Linked DNA regions of Massilia litorea. The protein of the gene in region 1 interacts with the protein of each later gene in a pairwise test. Links are inferred from orthologs where the notes say so. Each region holds a gene or a part of one and is shown in the gene's direction. Other genes may lie near its edges.

Region 1 (3,316 bases):
CTATGCGCTGGGGAACGCCCTGCTGCCCCTGATCGGCACCGTGGACGAGGCCCAGGAAGCGCTCGACGTCTACATGCCGGCCTTCGAGGCGAAGCTGGACGAATTGCTGCATGCGAAACTGGGACTGACCACCGTGCTTGACGGCGACCGCGCCCTGTTCGACAGCCTGTTTACCATCATGCAGGCCAGCCATGTCGACTTCACGCTGCTGTTCCGGCAGCTCGGCGACTTGCAGGCCGATGCGCCGAAGGACCAGCCCGAACTGCACGACGCCCCGCTGCGCGACCTCTTCATCGACCGTGCGGCCTTCGACGAGTGGGCCCTGCGCTACCGCGAACGCCTGCGCGCCGAATCCAGCGTCGACGCCGAGCGCCGCGCCGCGATGAACCGCGTCAACCCGAAGTACGTCCTGCGAAACTATCTGGCCCAGCAGGCGATCGAACAAGCACAGAATGGCGATTATGCCGGCGTGCGCGATCTGCTCGCCGTGCTCGAGCACCCCTTCGACGAGCAGCCTGGCAAGGAACACTTCGCCGCGCTGCCGCCGGACTGGGCGGCCCACCTCGAGGTAAGCTGCTCGTCCTGATTTGAAGCATTGATTTACGAACGAAAGAATGTCATGACCGATAAAGTAACGAAGACCGACGCCGAGTGGCGTGCCCAGCTCGACCCGATGGAGTACCAGGTGACGCGCCACGCGGCCACCGAACGCGCCTTCACCGGCAAGTATTGGGATCACCATGAGCACGGCATCTACTACTGCGTGTGCTGCAATACGCCGCTGTTCGAATCCGATGCCAAGTTCGAGTCCGGCTGCGGCTGGCCCAGCTATTTCAAGGCACTCGATCCCGCCAACGTGATCGAAAAGACCGACCGCACCCACGGCATGGTGCGTACCGAAATCATCTGCGCCGTGTGCGACGCCCACCTCGGCCACGTCTTCCCGGACGGCCCGCCGCCGACCGGTCTTCGCTATTGCATCAATTCGGCCGCTTTGCGGTTTGAAGAAATCTGAGTATCCGAATCACATGAAATTCCTGTTCGATTTTTTCCCGCTGGTCCTGTTCTTTGCCGTCTACAAGATCGGCAACGGCAATGAAGCGGCCGCGCTGGCCATCGCCGACCAATACCTGGGCGGCATGGTTTCCGGCGGCAAGATCCTGGCAGGGCAGGCGCCGACCATGCTCGCCACCGTCGTCGCCATCATCGCCACCGTGCTGCAGGTAGGCTACCTGCTGGCGCGCCGGCGCAAGGTGGACGGCATGCTGTGGGTGTCGCTGTTCGTGATCGTCGTCTTCGGCGGCGCGACCATCTACCTGCACGACGAAACCTTTATCAAGTGGAAGCCGACCATCCTGTACTGGGTATTCGCCGCCGCCCTCCTGATCAGCCAGGTCTTCTTCGGCAAGAACCTGATGCGCAAGGCCATGGAAGAAGCGCTGCCGCTGCCGGACGCGCTCTGGCCGCGCGTCGGCTACAGCTGGGTCATCTTCCTGTTCTTCCTCGGCGCATTGAACTTGTTGATGGCCTTCGTGGTCTTTCGTAACAACACGGCGGCCTGGGTCAATTTCAAGGTCTTCGGCATGACCGCCATTTTCTTCCTGTTCACCGTCGCCCAGTCGATGCTGCTCATGAAGCACATCCCGCAGGAGGAAGCATGAGTCTGGACAACAAGGTCGACCACCGTGTCGAACGCATTCGCGAAGCACTGGAAGCGGCGCTCAAGCCCAGCCTGCTCGAGGTCGGCGACGACTCGCACCTGCATGCCGGCCATGCCGGCGCAGCCTCGGGCGGCGGCCATTACAGCGTGAAAATCGTCTCGGAACGCTTCGATGGACTGAGACTCGTCATGCGCCATCGACTGGTGTATGATGCCGTGGCCGAAATGATGCGGGCCGAGATCCACGCGCTCGCCATCACGGCCCTGGCGCCCTCTGAATCGGACTGAGGCCGGTTCAGGATCGCTTAAGTATTTAGACGCACAATCACGATTGAACTGCTCTGCAAAAAGAACTAAACCAATCTCGTCCAAGCAACTCCCTCCACAGGATATTCAATAATGACCGCTAAGCCAGCACGCCTGCTGTTCGCCTTGATCGCTGCCGCCACCCTCGCAGCACCCGCCTTCGCCCAGAACCTCGCCGTCGTGAACGGCAAGGCCATTCCGACCTCGCGCGTCGACGCGATCGTCAAGCAGGTCGTCGCCCAGGGCCAGGGCCAGGATTCGCCGCAGCTGCGCGAAGCGATCAAGAAAGACCTGATCGCACGCGAAGTGCTGATGCAGGAAGCGATCAAGCAAGGCTACGACAAGAAGCCGGACGTCAAGCAGGCCCTCGACAGCGCCCGCCAGGCCATCGTCGTGAACCAGCTGGCGCGCGACTACATTGCCAAGAACCCCGTCACCGATGCCGAGATCAAGGCCGAGTACGACCGCTTCGCCAAGACCCAGTCCGGCGAGAAGGAATACCACCTGCGCCACATCCTGACCACGACCGAAGACGAAGCGAAAGCCGTCATCGCCAAGCTCAAGGGCGGCGCCAAGTTCGAAGACCTGGCCAAGCAGAGCAAGGACACCGGTTCGGCTGCCAATGGCGGCGACCTCGACTGGGCTGCCCCTTCGGCCTTCCCGCCCGAGTTCGCAGCCGGCTTCACCAAGCTGAACAAAGGCCAGGTCACCGAGACCCCGGTCAAGACGGGCGCCGGCTTCCACGTCATCAAGGTCGACGACGTGCGCGCGGTGAAAGTGCCTGCCATGGACGAGATCAAATCGCAGATCGCGGAAAGCCTCACCCAGACCAAACTGGCGGCTTACCAAGAGGAAATGGTCAAGAAGGCAAAGGTGCAGTAATATGTTTGCCACCGGCGCCGTCGCAGGCGCCGGCCTGTCGTCGCCAGCGGGCGACTTTTCGAGTTTTTATAGGATCTGAACAATGATTTTGAAGCCAACCCGCCTGTTGCTCGCCATGTCCTTTATCGTGGCAGCACCTGCCTTCGCCCAGAACGTTGCGACCGTGAACGGCAAGCCGATCCCGGCAGCGCGGGTCGACCAGATGGTCAAGCAGGTCGTCGCGCAAGGGCGTGCCACCGATTCGCCGCAGCTGCGCGAAATGATCAAGAAGGACCTGATCGGCCGTGAAGTGCTGATCCAGGAAGCCGACAAGCAGAACGTGGGCGCCCGTCCGGAAGTCAAGGCCGCCATCGACAACGCCCGCCAGAGCATCATCATCAACGCGATGCTGGCCGACTACGTCAAGAAGAACCCGGTCAAGGATGCCGACATCAAGGCCGAGTACGACAAGGCGAAAGCCGGCGCACC
Region 2 (3,255 bases), 2.8 Mb from region 1 along the record:
GGGCGTGGTCACCAACGTCGCGGCGTTTGGCGCCTTTGTCGATATCGGCGTGCACCAGGATGGGCTGGTGCATATCTCGGCGCTGTCGAATACCTTCGTCAAAGATCCGCACACGGTGGTGAAGGCGGGCCAGGTGGTGAAAGTCAAAGTGCTGGAAGTCGATCCGAAGAGGAAGCGCATCGCACTGACGATGCGGCTGTCGGATACGGCGCCGCAGCCGGGTTCACAGCCGCAGCAGCGGGGTGACCGCGACGACCGCAAGCGCGTGGCCCAGCATCAGCGCCAGGAACGTCCGGCGGCGCAGGATGCGGGCGGGGCGATGGCAGCGGCGTTTGCCAAGCTGCGCAAATAAGATGGTGTGCGCGCCGGCGGACCCGGACAGTGCGGACGCGCGCGCGCTGATCGCCGAACTCGATGCGGCGCTGGCGGCAATATGCGGCGACAGCGGCTCGGGGTCCTTCGATCCGCTTGATGTGCGCGGGCCGGGCTCGGTGTTTCTCATGGCGCGCGATGGCGATGGGAAGGCGGTCGGCTGCGGTGCGCTGCGGCCGCTGGTACCCGGCGTGGCGGAACTCAAGCGGATGTATGCGCGGCCAGGGAGCGGCGCCGGGCGATATTTGCTGATGGCACTGGAAGAACAGGCGGCAGGGTTCGGATACCGTGAACTGTGGCTGTCGACGCGGCGGGTCAATCTGACGGCGCTGGCGTTTTATGCACGCAATGGATATGCGCCGGTCGACAATTACGGAAGGTACGTGGGACGCGAGCAGTCGGTTTGTTTAGGCAAATGCCTACCTACGCTGAACGTCAGACCTTGACAGCAGTAACGTAGGGGCCATCGTGGCCAATGGTCACGATGGCCCCTACGTTACGCGGCCGCCAAAACTTTACCCGGCTTATCCAAAGAACTGGGCCAGCTCGGGCACGCGTTTGATCAACACCCCCGCCACATACAGCGCCAGGCAAGCCAGGCCGATCTTGTTCATGCGTCCGCGGCTCAGCGCCGGCTGGCCGGTCTTTTTGATATGGAGCGCGTCGCGCAGCAGCACGGCCGCGTAGAGCGTCATCGCCAGGCCGGTAATGAACACGCCGGCGCCGTCGCCCCGGGCGCCGACGACCAGGTCGAAGATGCCCATGAAGCCGAGCACGGCGGCGATGACAAGATTAAAACCTGCCGAAGGGGCGGCGCTGGGGCGTTGTTGCATGAAACGAATCCTGAAGGTTGGTAGAAGAGTAAGCTGGCGATGATACCGCAATCGCAGGCAAGGGAAGTCGGCCTCGGCGCCGCACCGCGCGCGTCGATTTCTTATAGAATGGCGCCATCCATATCATTCTCACCGAAGGCAGATCACATGAGCGACGTACAAACCTGGATCAAAGACACCGTGACCAACACCCCGGTCGTGCTGTTCATGAAGGGCACCGCACAATTCCCGCAATGCGGCTTCTCCGGCCGCGCCATCCAGATCCTGAAGGCCTGCGGCGTCGATAACATCGCCACCGTCAATGTGCTGGAAGATCCGGAAGTGCGCCAGGGCATCAAGGACTTCTCGAACTGGCCGACCGTTCCGCAGCTCTACGTGAACGGCGAGTTCATCGGCGGCTCCGACATCATGAACGAGATGTACGAATCGGGCGAACTGCAGGCGATGTTCAAGAAGTAATGACGAGTACCCGGCCGCGTCGTATTGTCGTCGCCATCACCGGCGCGACCGGCGCGGTGTATGGCGTGCGCCTGCTGCAGCGTTTAAACGCGGTCCCCGGCGTCGAGACCCACCTGGTCGTCTCCGACGCCGCCTCCCTCACCCTGCACCAGGAAGTCGGCATGCAGCGGCGTGACGTGGAAGCGCTCGCCCACGTCGTCCATAAGAATCGGGAAATCGGTGCCTCGATTGCCAGCGGCTCGTTCCAGACCGACGGCATGGTGATCGCGCCCTGTTCGATGAAGACGCTGGCGGCCGTCGCACACGGCCTGGCGGACAACCTGGTGGCACGCGCGGCCGACGTCGTGTTGAAAGAAAGGCGACGCCTGGTGCTGATGGTGCGCGAAACGCCGTTCAACCTGGCGCACCTGCGGAATATGACGGCGGTAACGGAAATGGGCGGGATCGTGTTTCCGCCTGTACCGAGCTTTTATCATCGGCCGGCGAGCATCGACGAGATGGTCGACCACACGCTCGATCGCGTGCTGGATTTGCTGGGCATCGACAACGAGGCCGCGCCGCGTTGGCCCGGCATGCGCGGCACGCCGGAGACCTGAGGGGCTGTTCAGCGCTTCAGGTGGTCGCTGTCACCGGCCTTCTTCATTTCCCTTGCTTCCTCCAGCATCCTGCGCTGGGCGATGCGTTTTCGCATCACCTCGGCATGGCGCGCGGCCGTCATCGGCGGCGCGGTCATGAGCTCTTTCAGCTGGGCGGTGTTCATGTAATTGCTTTTCATTGGCGCACGATCCTCGGCTGTGAGAAGTCGATTATGCGCTAGTTCGACGCAATTTGGTCTACCCGACTCGGAAGAAAATTTGTAAGCAGAAACGCTGTCGCGAAGAAGGCCTCCGCTTACTTGGCGGGGGGCTGGTGGTTCAGGCGGACCAGCATGCGAATGAACTCGCGCGCCAGCTGGCGGTGGTGTTCGTCGAGCCGCTGCAGGTCGGCAATCAGCTTGACGTCGGCCGATTCGAAACGCGCGCTGGCGCCGCCTTCGGCTTGCGCTCCCGGGGCATCGGCGCCGCCGAAGCGCAGCCAGTCGGCCGGCACGCCCAGCCACTGGGCAATCATGCGCAGCTTTTCCTGGGTCGGAATGGCTTCGCCCACCAGCCACTTGCGCGCGGCGTGGACCGTGATCGGACGGCCTTCGAAGCGAATGTTAAATTCGCGCGCCAAGCGTGTCGGGCTGTCCGGCGAGTAATGGGCGTTTTTTAAAGCCTGCTGGAGACGCTCACTAAAGCTCTCCCGTTCGTTCGTGGAATTCATGATGGCACTATTTCATGCTCGACCATAAAAGTCAGTTAATGGGCTGTAAAGACCATCAATGACACCATTCGGGCCGATGACTTAACAAAGATGTGAAAATTGATGAGAATTTTCGCCGAGTTGGCGCATCATGCCACAAAATTTCCATTTGGCATGAATGTATCGTATCTGTGTTCGTACAGAAACAAACAGTTGTCGCGTGCGGGACACGCGCGCTCGGCCGGCCTGGCCGTTGCACCGGATCCGCGGGGGCGGGGAACCCCGGGCGGATCTGGCATATGAATAC

What was found.
Region 2: the proteins of LPB04_RS18060 (region 1) and grxD interact in binary tests that used the Escherichia coli proteins (3 or more experiments, as listed by UniProt). The link is inferred for Massilia litorea from one-to-one orthologs.

The regions. Positions count from the first base shown.
Region 1 is NZ_CP062941.1:4,001,911-4,005,226, forward strand. What follows is about bases 304-3,302. They hold LPB04_RS18060 (BolA family protein), read left to right. Parts: upstream 304-1,657; coding sequence 1,658-1,948; downstream 1,949-3,302. Other genes in these bases: LPB04_RS18045 (protein adenylyltransferase SelO), read left to right, coding at 304-586; msrB (peptide-methionine (R)-S-oxide reductase MsrB), read left to right, coding at 620-1,015; LPB04_RS18055 (septation protein A), read left to right, coding at 1,029-1,661; LPB04_RS18065 (peptidylprolyl isomerase), read left to right, coding at 2,060-2,848; LPB04_RS18070 (peptidylprolyl isomerase), read left to right, coding at 2,931-3,302. Outside these bases: more of LPB04_RS18045, read left to right, coding at 1-303; more of LPB04_RS18070, read left to right, coding at 3,303-3,316. UniProt on the Escherichia coli protein: Transcriptional regulator that plays an important role in general stress response. Has many effects on cell morphology, cell growth and cell division. Acts by regulating the transcription of many genes, including dacA (PBP-5), dacC (PBP-6), ampC and mreB.
Region 2 is NZ_CP062941.1:1,228,950-1,232,204, forward strand. The notes cover bases 71-3,008. They hold grxD (Grx4 family monothiol glutaredoxin), read left to right. Parts: upstream 71-1,352; coding sequence 1,353-1,664; downstream 1,665-3,008. Other genes in these bases: LPB04_RS05390 (Tex family protein), read left to right, coding at 71-352; LPB04_RS05395 (GNAT family N-acetyltransferase), read left to right, coding at 354-818; LPB04_RS05400 (hypothetical protein), read right to left, coding at 897-1,205; LPB04_RS05410 (UbiX family flavin prenyltransferase), read left to right, coding at 1,664-2,260; LPB04_RS05415 (hypothetical protein), read right to left, coding at 2,269-2,439. In the rest of the region: more of LPB04_RS05390, read left to right, coding at 1-70. UniProt on the Escherichia coli protein: Monothiol glutaredoxin involved in the biogenesis of iron-sulfur clusters.